DNA from 2 places in the Massilia sp. P2_C2 genome. Region 1 is predicted to be linked to the other one. Evidence: predicted binding sites of a transcription regulator. Region 1 holds the regulator's gene; the other holds the start of a gene.
The links. The regulator sigma-54, encoded in region 1, starts transcription at its own class of promoters, with help from an activator protein. The targets are predictions, from matches to a motif close to TGGCANGNAANCTGCTTT.
Positions count from the first base shown of each region.

Region 2: a site for sigma-54 is predicted at 1,244-1,261, ahead of AC1DYX_RS20710 (PEP-CTERM sorting domain-containing protein). Genes of this name have one in related genera too.

Region 1 is NZ_JBFUDR010000245.1:459-7,687, reverse strand. It holds gene AC1DYX_RS23030 (KpsF/GutQ family sugar-phosphate isomerase) at 47-1,069, shown strand; gene AC1DYX_RS23025 (KdsC family phosphatase) at 1,069-1,602, shown strand; gene lptC (LPS export ABC transporter periplasmic protein LptC) at 1,613-2,215, shown strand; gene lptA (lipopolysaccharide transport periplasmic protein LptA) at 2,244-2,858, shown strand; gene lptB (LPS export ABC transporter ATP-binding protein) at 2,873-3,664, shown strand; gene AC1DYX_RS23005 (RNA polymerase factor sigma-54) at 3,667-5,172, shown strand; gene hpf (ribosome hibernation-promoting factor, HPF/YfiA family) at 5,238-5,597, shown strand; gene AC1DYX_RS22995 (enoyl-CoA hydratase/isomerase family protein) at 5,709-6,809, shown strand; gene AC1DYX_RS22990 (hypothetical protein) at 6,806-7,229, shown strand, end outside.
Region 2 is NZ_JBFUDR010000198.1:1,013-4,851, forward strand. It holds gene AC1DYX_RS20700 (methyl-accepting chemotaxis protein) at 1-877, opposite strand, end outside; gene AC1DYX_RS20705 (hypothetical protein) at 930-1,094, opposite strand; gene AC1DYX_RS20710 (PEP-CTERM sorting domain-containing protein) at 1,333-2,505, shown strand; gene AC1DYX_RS20715 (methyl-accepting chemotaxis protein) at 2,527-3,839, opposite strand, start outside.

The sequences.
Region 1 (7,229 bases):
ACGTCTGGCAAGTTTTTTGCTTTCCCAATTCGGATATACTTTGCCTATGAGTGTAACCGATGAAAAAATAATGCTGACAAGTTTTAACGCGGCCCAGGCCGGCCGGGCGCTGGAACTGGCCCGCGAGGCGCTGGACGTCGAGGGCGAAGCGATCCGCAAGCTGGCCGAGCGCCTCGGCCGCGACGACAGCGTGCCGCGCGCCGTGGCCGTGATGATGGCTTGCAAGGGCCGCGTCGTGGTATCCGGTATCGGCAAGTCGGGCCACATCGGCCGCAAGATCGCGGCGACCTTGGCCTCGACCGGCACCCCCGCGTTGTTCCTGCACCCGGCCGAGGCCGCGCACGGCGACCTGGGCATGGTGACCCCGCAGGACGTATTGATCGCGATCTCGTATTCCGGCGAAAGCAGCGAACTGGCCGTCGTGATCCCGGCCGTCAAGCGCATGGGCGTGCCCGTGATCGCGATGACCGGCAAGCCCGAGTCGCGCCTGGCGACCGTGGCCGACGTGCACCTGGACGTGTCCGTCGAGAAGGAAGCCTGCCCGCTGAACCTGGCGCCCACCGCCAGCACCACCGCGACGCTCGCGCTGGGCGATGCGCTGGCCGTCGCGCTGCTCGAGCTGCGCGGCTTCAAGTCGGACGATTTCGCGCGCTCGCACCCGGGCGGCGCGCTGGGCCGGCGCCTGCTGACCCACGTGCGCGACGTGATGCGCAGCGGCGCCGCGGTGCCGACGGTGAAACCGGGCGCGCTGCTCACGGAAGCCCTGCTGGAAATCTCGCAGAAGGGCATGGGCATGACGGCCATCGTCGACGATGCCGGCCGGCCGGTCGGCGTGTTTACGGATGGCGACCTGCGCCGCCTGATCGAGAAGGTCCAGGATTTCAGCAAGCTCGTGATTCGCGACGTCATGCACCCGAATCCGCGCCGCGTGCACCCGGAACAGCTGGCGGTGGATGCCGTCGCCGTGATGGAAGAATTCCGCATCAACCAGATGCTCGTCACCGACGCCGACGACGTACTGGTCGGCGCCCTGCACATCCACGACCTCACGCGCGCCAAGGTGATCTGATGGTGACTCCGCTGGCACACATGGAGCGCGCAGCGCGCGTAAAAGTCATGATTTTCGACGTCGACGGCGTCCTCACCGACGGCAGCCTGACCTATGGCCCGGACGGCGAAGTCACGAAGACGTTCTACGTGCTGGACGGCCTCGGCATCCAGCTGCTGAACCGCACGGGCGTGCAGACCGCGATCATCAGCGCACGCACGTCGCCGATCGTCATCAAACGCGCGGCCGACCTGGGCATCACCCACGTGTTCCAGGGCCAGCACGACAAGCGCCTCGCGTTCGCCGAGCTGCTGGATAAAACGGGGGTGACGGCCGCGGAGTGCGGCTATATCGGCGACGACGTGATCGACCTGCCGCTGTTTACGCGCGTGGGTTTTGCGGTGACGGTGCCGAGCGGCCATCCGGAAGTGCAGTACCGCGCTCATTACGTGACGAAGAACCCGGGCGGCCGCGGCGCCGTGCGCGAAGTGTGCGACATGGTGATGCGTGCCCAGGGTACCTACGAACAGGCGCTTGCGCCTTACTTCGCCTAGAAGAGAAGACATGGCCTCCGCAAGCTACAAGCGTACCGCGCACCGCTGGCGCCTGCTGGCCCTGATGCTGACCGCCGTGTTCTGCGCGTTCGGCAGCTTCTGGCTCGTGCAGGTGCTGCAGGGCGAAGAGAATGCACCGGGCGCCAGTGCGGGCAACGAGCCGGACTACATCATCGACAACTTCAGCTGGGTGCGCATGTCGGAGACCGGCAAGCCGCGCTACGTGATCTCGGGCGAACGCCTGACGCACCATCCGGCCGACAATACGGCCCTCGTCGACAAGCCCGTCGTGCACAGCCTCACCGTCGAGCACCCGCCCATGACGATGACGGCCGAGCGTGCGCTGGTCAGCCAGAACCAGAACCAGATCGACCTGACCGGCAACGTCGACATCCAGCGCCCCGCCGGCGCGAAGTCGGAGCCGCTGCGGATCCGTACGGAAGCGTTGACGGTGCTGCCGGACGAGGACATCGTCAAGACCGACAAGGCGATCGAGATGCAGCTGGGCGCGTCGTCCGTGACCGGCATCGGCATGCTCGCCAATAACGCCACGCAGCAGGTGCACCTGGGCGGACGCGGCCAGATCATCTATCCGCCGCGCGCCCCGCGCTGACGCGTACCTAACAACAAGGACGAGATCCATGAAAAAACACCTTGCCGTCGCCATCCTGTCGTTCGCCTCGCTCTCCGCCTGGGCCGAGCGCGCCGACTCGCTCAAGCAGGCCGTCATCAACTTCGACACGCTGGACGTGGACGAGGTGAACCAGGTCCGCATCCTGACGGGCAACGTCGTGCTCACGCGCGGCACCCTCACCCTGAAGTCGGACAAGGCCGTGCTGAAGGAATCGCCGGAAGGCTATATGAGCGTCACGCTGACGGCCAACCCGGGCAAGACGGCCAGCTTTCGCCAGAAGCGCGACGGCGGCCCGGACCTGTGGGTCGAGGGCCAGGCCGAGCGCATCGAATACGACGAGCGCACGGAAATCGTGAAACTGTTCTCGAAGGCCATCGTGCGGCAGCTGGAGAACGGCCGCCTGGCGAACGAGGTCGATGGCGCCTACATCGCCTACGACAACCGCACCGAAGTCGCGAACGTGCGCAATGACGTCAGCGGCCAGAGCAAGCCGGGCCAGGGCCGCAACACGCTGATCATCGCGCCGCGCCGCACGACGGCGGCGCCGGCAGCGGGCGGCCCTGCGGCCGCCCTCCCTGCGGCTGCCGGCGCCCCTGCCGCCGCCCCGGCGGGCAAGCAATGACGGAGGCACGCGTGATGGAACAACGCACGATGGAAGCAGGCATGCTGACGGCACCGGCCGCATGCGGCGGCAGCACGCTCGTCGTCAAGGGGCTGCAGAAGAGCTACGGCAAGCGCCTCGTGGTGCGCGACGTGTCGCTGCAGGTCGCGTGCGGCGAAGTGGTCGGGCTGCTGGGGCCGAACGGCGCCGGCAAGACGACGTCGTTCTACATGATCGTGGGCCTGGTGCCGTCGGACGCCGGCAGCATCGACATCAACGGCACCGACATCACGAGCCTGCCGATCCACCGGCGCGCGCTCCTTGGCCTGTCGTACCTGCCGCAGGAAGCGTCGGTGTTCCGCAAGCTGACGGTGGAAGAAAACATCCGCGCCGTGCTGGAACTGCAGCGCGAGAACGGCAAGCCCCTGACCAAGACGCGCATCGCCGAACGCCTCGACGAGCTGCTGACCGAGCTGCAGATCGAGAAGCTGCGCGAGAACCCCGCGCTGTCGCTGTCCGGCGGCGAGCGCCGCCGCGTGGAGATCGCGCGCGCGCTGGCGACCGATCCGCGCTTCGTGCTGCTGGACGAACCGTTCGCCGGCGTGGATCCGATTGCCGTGATCGAGATCCAGCGCATCGTGCGTTTCCTGAAGGAGCGCGGCATCGGTGTGCTGATCACGGACCATAACGTGCGCGAGACGCTGGGCATCTGCGATCGCGCCTACATCATCAACCAGGGCGCGGTGCTGGCCTCCGGCCGTCCCGACGACATCATCGCCAACGAGTCGGTGCGCCGCGTCTACCTGGGCGAACACTTCCGAATGTAGTCATGAAACAGACGCTGCAACTCAAGACTTCACAGCACCTCGCGCTGACGCCGCAGCTCCAGCAGTCGATCCGGCTGCTGCAACTGTCGACACTGGAATTGCACCAGGAAATCGAGCAGGTGCTGGGCGAGAACCCGCTGCTCGAGCGGCTCGACGATCCGCTCGACCGTTCCGTACGCCTGCTGGCCGACGGCGCCATCAACAGCGCACCCGCGTCTTCGCAGGGCGAGGCGCCCGCGTCTTCGCAGAGTTCAGGCGAAGAGGGCGGCGGTGCTGCCACCTCCGAGAACGGCAATGGCGAGAACGGTGGCGACGGCGGCGCAGAGACCGGCGGCGAAGGCGGCGATGCCGACTGGGGCGAATCCGGCCGCAGCGGCAGCGGCAACGGCGGCGAGGACGAGGATGGCCGCCCGCAACTGGAAGCGAGCCCCGTCACGCTGCGCGAGCTCCTGATGGAACAGGCACGCCTGACGTGCTGCGGCGCGCGCGATTGCGCACTCGTGGAACTGGTCGTCGACGCACTGGACGACAATGGCTATCTGGAGGAATCGCTGGACGAGATCCATGCGCGCCTGCCGGAAGAACTCGACATCGAGTTCGAGGAATTGCGCACGGCCTTGGCCCTCGTGCAAAGCATGGACCCGCCCGGCGTGGGCGCGCGCAGCGCGGCCGAGTGCCTGGCCCTGCAGATCCGGCGCATGCCCGGCGTGCCGCTCGTCACGCGGCGCATGGCGCTGACCATCGTCGAAAAATACCTCACGTGGTTCGCGCAGCGCGAGTTCAACAAGCTCAAGAAGGCGCTCGACTGCGACGACGAAGACCTGCGCGAAGCCCAGGCCGTGATCCGCCAGTGCAATCCGCATCCGGGCGCGGCGTTCGCGTCGGACGTGTCGGACTTCGTCGTGCCCGACGTGATCGTGCGCCGCGCCAAGGATGGCTGGAGCGTGCAGCTGAACCCGGAAGTGATGCCGCGCCTGCGCGTGAACAGCCTGTATGCCTCGCTGCTCAAGCAGGGGAAATCGGACACGCAGTTGAACGCACAGTTGCAGGAAGCCAAGTGGCTCATCAAGAACATGCGCCAGCGCTTCGACACAATCTTGCGCGTGGCACAAGCCATCGTGGATCGCCAGCGTAACTTTTTTTCCCACGGCGCAGTCGCGATGCGGCCCCTTGTTTTACGTGAGATAGCTGATACACTAGGTCTACACGAGAGCACAATTTCTCGAGTCACAACTCAGAAATACATGCTGACCCCGCACGGCATGTTTGAGTTGAAGTATTTCTTCGGGAGTCACGTTGCCACCGAGGCGGGAGGCGAAGCTTCTTCGACGGCAATACGGGCCCTCATCGTACAATTGACAGGAGCAGAAGACCCCAAGAATCCTTTATCCGACAGCAAGATCGCGGAGATGCTAGGGGAACAGGGAATGGTTATCGCGCGGCGCACGGTCGCGAAATACCGTGAGGCGCTGAAGATCCCACCCGTCAGTCTCCGCAAATCCTTGTAACACCACACTGCCGCGTTGCGCTGGATGCGCGCACGTCATGGCAGGGTATCTTCAAAGGAGTGTGTATGAATCTCACTATCAGCGGACATCATCTCGATGTAACTCCAGCCATCCGAGAATACGTACAGAACAAGCTCGAACGCATTACCCGCCATTTCGATCAAGTGATCGATTCCCATGTCATCCTCTGCATTGACAATCTCACCGAGAAAGAAAAACGCCAGAAAGCCGAGATCAACCTGAGGCTCGCAGGCAAGATCGTCCATGTCGCCAGCGCTGCGCACGACCTGTATGCCGCCATCGACATGCTGATGGATCGCCTCGATCGCCAGGTCGTCAAGTACAAGCAGATGCTCAAGGATCATGACAACGCGTCCATCAAACGCATGTCCGAAGGAGGAGAGGAAGCTGCCGCCGCGGCGTGATGCCACGCTGACGCAGCACCAGGAAACGAAGGGCGCATCGGCGCCCTTTTCGTATTTTTGGGCCCGCCACGCGCGTTACAATGCGGTCTCATTATTCAAACAACAAGAGACATGACCGACTACGTTCAAACGCGCGTCGCCAACCGCACCGGCATCATCACCCTCGACCGCCCCAAGGCGCTGAACTCGTTGTCGCTGGACATGGTCCGCGTGCTCACGGCAACACTGCTTGCCTGGCGTGACGATGCGGGCATCGACGCCGTCTGCATCGGGAGCACGAGCGCAAAGGCCTTGTGCGCCGGCGGCGACATCCGGTTCTTCCACCAGGCCGGCAGCGCCACGCCGCAGACGGGCAGCCCGCTGCTGGACGATTTCTTCACCGAGGAATACGCCCTCAACCACCTGATCCACTTTTATCCGAAGCCGTACATCGCGCTGATGGATGGCGTCGTGATGGGCGGCGGCATGGGCATTGCGCAGGGCGGGCCTGGCTGCGGCCTGCGCATCGTGACGGAACGCTCGAAGATCGCCATGCCCGAGGTGAACATCGGCCTGTTCCCGGACGTCGGCGGCAGCCACTTCCTGTCGCACGCGCCGGGCCGCGTGGGCCATTACCTCGGCGTGACGGGGGCGACGATCGGCGCGGCAGACGCCATCTACGCGGGCCTGGCCGACGTGTTCGTGCCGGCCGCGCAGCTGGACGCGCTGCAGGCGCTGGTCGGGGCGACGCCGGGCGCTCGACTCCCTGATGCGATCCGCGCGTTCGCGGCGCCGTTTGCTGCCGATGCGGGCGGCGGGGAATTGGCCGCGCAGCGCACAGCCATCGACCGCCATTTCGGCGCCGATTCCGTCGCGGCCGTGATGGCTTCGCTGGAATCCGACGCGAGCCCGTTCGCGCAACAGACGCTGGCCACGATGCGCCAGCGCTCGCCGCTGATGATGTGCGTGACGCGCGAGATGCTCGTGCGCGGAGAGGAGCTCGGCGTGGCCGACTGCCTGCGCATGGAACGGGCGCTCGTGCGTCGCACGTTCGAGCATGGCGAGGTGATCGAAGGCGTGCGCGCGCTCGTGATCGACAAGGACAATGCGCCGCGCTGGACGCCGCCTCTGCTGTCCGACGTCACCCCGGAGATGGTGGCCGCGTTCTTCGCGCCCGTGTGGCCGGGGCACGCGCATCCGCTGCGCGATCTGCGCGACGCAAGCGGCGCATGATCGGGCTGCGGTTCGAATCCGCGCTCGCCGCCGATCAGCCCGCAGTATGGGCGTGGGCAACGTCGGTCGAGGGCATTGCCGACGAGATGGCGCCGCTGCTGCGCATGACCTTCCCGAGGGAGATGAAATGCCTGCCCGGCGGCGCCTTCGTGCCGGGCCAGCGGTTGTGCCGCAGTTGGCCCCTGCTGCTGCGCGTGCTGCCCGTCGACTGGAGCGACCTGCCCCTCGTCGAAATCGAGCCGGGCCGGCGCTTCCTGGAACGTTCTCCGATGCTGTCGATGGCGTATTGGCAGCACGAGCGCACGGTCATGGCGGCGGGGCAGGGGACGGTGGTCGTCGACTGCCTGACGTTCCGGCCGCGGCGCGCTCTGCCGCGCGTGCTCGTGCGCGCGTGCGTGGCGCTGTTCTTCCGGCATCGCC
Region 2 (3,839 bases), on a different contig from region 1:
TGCGGGCCGACAGTTCCAGCGATCCCTGCGCGACCTCGGACGAGGCGGACCTGATCGACGCCGTGCCCTGGCGAACCTGGGCGACGATGTCGGCCAGCCGCTCGCGCATCACGTGCATGGCGTACAGCACGCTCACCGTGTCGCCCGGCTTCAGCTCCACGCGCACGCTCAGGTCGCCCTCGGCGATGCGTTGGGCGATGTGCGCGGCGGCGCCCGGTTCGCCACCCAGCTGGCGCACGACGGATCGGCCGACCACCACCGCGGCGGCGACGCCGAGCAGCACGGCGAGCGCGGTCAGGATCGTCGTCACCCGGATGGCGACCTCATTGGCAGCATGCGTGGCGTCGCGGCGCTCGTCGATGAGCTGTTTCTGGCGCGCCAGGAGCTTGTCGACGACCTCTTGGTACTGCTCGGCCTCGGTCCGGAATTTGCTGGCGATGAAGGCGTCGACGGCGCCGCGGCCGTCGCGCTGCTTGATCTTTTGCAGCTCGTCCCTGGCTTGTACATAATCTTCACGCTCCTTGATCAGGTCCGTCAGCAATAGCTTGGCCTGTTCGTCGACGATGGAACGCTTGAGCTCGGCAATGACGTCGAGCGCGCGCGCCGTGCGCTTCGCAGTCATCTCCTGCAGGCTTGCCTCGTACCGGGCGTCGTCCGTCTTGGCGGCGGCAGTGGCGTCGGCCACCGTGTAGTGAATGATGCCGTCGAGCTCGGCGATCATGCGCTCGATGCGCAACTTGTCGCGCAACAGGTACTCCACCGTCGCATCGGATTCGCGCGCCTGGTAGATGCTTTGTCCCGCGACGATGACGAACAGCGCCAGCACCAATCCAAAGCCCGCGAGCACACGGGATCTGACTGTCAGTTTTTCAATCATGGCTTTTCCTTTCAGCGTCATGACGGCGCTACCGCGCGGCATTCCATGCGGCTCAGGTAAATACGCGCCCGTCGGGGATGAATCTATCACCCGTCATGAGTAATGAATAGAAGAATTTTTTCCCAGCCGCACTATTGAGTCTTGAAACCAACAGTTCTAAATCTTTAACCAACAATCGACAACCGGCACGGGCGCCGCGCAACTCTTTATGCGGCATGACTCGTTTTGAGGCAAGTCAAGATGGAGGCCATATTTAACAAAGTTTCTTGCGGAAACTTTCATTGATGTCGAGAAAATTTACATGCAAGAATTTTATTGCTGGATCTAAAGATTGAATTCCTTTAAAAAACAGAACGTTATAAATATTGGCACGGTAGTTGCGTTACTACGAGCATAAGACCAACAACGTGAACACAAACCTAGTCCCATTGCCAGATCAACGAAAGGAAACACAAATGCTGAAAACCTCCCTGAACGTGGCCGTCCTGGCTGCCCTGAGCGCGCTCGCCACCGTCCCCACGCTGGCCCACGCGACCCTCGTCACGACGACGGCAACGACGAGCTTTAACGTGAGCAATGCCGTCACCGACACGCTCGGCGGCAAGTCGACGGCGTCGGACGGCAAGACGAGCGGCACGGCGAACACGAGCATGGGAACGGCCCAGGTCGCCAAGTTCGACAGCAGCGCCGGCGTGCTGACCGGCGCCACCGTCAACCTGGCCTCGACCTACAGGCAGACGACCAACGTCACCGTCGCGGCCGGCGGCACCGGCGCGAACACCGACGGCACGTTCACCGCCAAAGGCACCGGCAGCAGCTCGGTCAAGCTCGGCATCCCGGTCGGCGTCACCGGCGCGGGCGCTTCCCTGAACAACGTCCAGGACACCTGCACCCTCGTCAACGGCAAGATCAAGTCGGCCTGCGACAATGGCAGCAGCTTCACGCAGATCAACGACAACACGACGGTCAGCAGCACCGCGCTGAACGCCTACGTCGGCAGCGGCAGCTTCCTCGCCGACCTGATTGCAGCGTCGAACTCGGCCGAGACGACGCAGAACGACTTCGGCGGCATCGCCTCGACCACGTCGACCATCAAATGGAACGGTAACCTGAGCGCCACGTACAGCTACCTGCTGCACGCCGCCCAATCGTTCGATGCGAATGCGTCGATGACGGCGCTGACGCTGGATTTCGGCGACGTCTATCTGAACGACGTCGTGGGGGACAAGAATTTCTCGATCGCCAACCTGTTCGACACGAACCGCGTGGGCCTGAAGCTGACGAATATCGTGGAAACGGGCGACGTCAACAATGTGTTCTCGACCAGCCTGTCGATATTCGGGAACCTGGCGCAAGGCAACGCCAACAACTACGCGGCGTCGTTCCTCGCGACCACGCTCGGCAATAACTCGGCGACCTACCAGCTCACGCTGGCCGACGCGGCTCCCGATGTCGTGTTCGCCTCGTCCAGCCTGGGCCAGGGATACAGCCTGACGCTGAACCTGAAGGCGAACGTCCTGCAGCGCCCGGCTGCGCCCGCCGGCGGCGAGGTGCCGGAGCCGGCATCGCTGATGCTGCTGGGTCTCGGCGCACTGGGCCTGTGCGTGCAGCGCAAGCGCCGGGGCTGACCCGCCCCGACGGGCGTGCCGTCAACGCAGCGCCAGCGCCGGACGGGCCATCCCGCCGGCCTGTGCCTCGATGCGGAACGCGCCCACCGCGAGCGCCAGGCTGTCGGCTTCCTCGCGCAGCTGCTGCGCGGCGGCCGAGGCCTCTTCGACGAGGGCCGCGTTCTGCTGCGTGGCCTGGTCCATCTGGACGATGGCGCGGCTCACTTCCTCGATGCCGGTCGATTGTTCCTGGCTGGCGGCCATGATCTCGGCCATGATGTCCGTCACGCGGTTGATGCTGCCGACGATCTCGCCCATCGTCGCGCCGGCCTGGTCGACCAGTTCCGAACCGTGATGCACTTTCTGCACGGAGTCGTCGATCAGCACCTTGATTTCCTTCGCGGCCGCGGCGCTGCGCTGCGCGAGGTTGCGCACCTCGGACGCGACGACGGCGAAGCCGCGGCCCTGTTCGCCCGCCCGCGCGGCTTCCACCGCGGCGTTCAGCGCCAGGATATTGGTCTGGAACGCGATGCCGTCGATGACGCCGATGATGTCGGCGATGCGCACGGCGGACGTGTTGATCGCCCCCATCGTCGCGACCACCTGCGTCACGACCGAGCCGCCGCGGGCCGCCACTTCCGACGCCGACTGCGCCAGGGCGTTGGCCTGGCGCGCATTGTCCGCGTTCTGGCGCACGGTCGAGGTCAGCTCCTCCATCGACGTCGCCGTGCGTTCCAGCGACGCGGCCTGCTGTTCGGTGCGCGCGGACAGATCCAGGTTGCCGGTCGCGATCTGACCCGACGCCGACGCGATCGTGTCCGTGCCGGCGCGCACGCGGCCGACGATGCGGGCCAGGCCCGCGTTCATCTCGTTCAGTGCGCGCATCAGATGGCCCGTCTCGTCGTTGGCGCGGACCGGGATGTCCTGGGTCAGGTCGCCGTCCGCGACCGCCCCGGCGATGCGCACCGCTTCATCCAGCGGGCGCACGATGCTCTTCACCAGCATGGCCCCCACGACGGCGGCCAGGATCAGGCCCAGTCCCATGCCGCTCAGGCAGACGAGGCGTACCATCTCATACGTGGACTGGGAGCTCTGGTTGGCCTTGGCCGCCTCGTCCAGCTGGGTCTGGATCAGGGTATTGATCGCGGCGCGCACCGGCACGAACAGCTCGATCATCGGGCCGTTCACGAGGGCTGTCGCGCGCGCCGTGTCGCCGGCGCGCAGCGCCTCGACGATCGGACGCAACGCCTCGCCGACGAATTTGGCGCGCGCGTCCTGGAAACGCTGTGCCTCTTCCCGCTCGCCGTCCACCATCTTCGTGGCGCTGTACGACTTCCACTCGGCGTCGATGACCG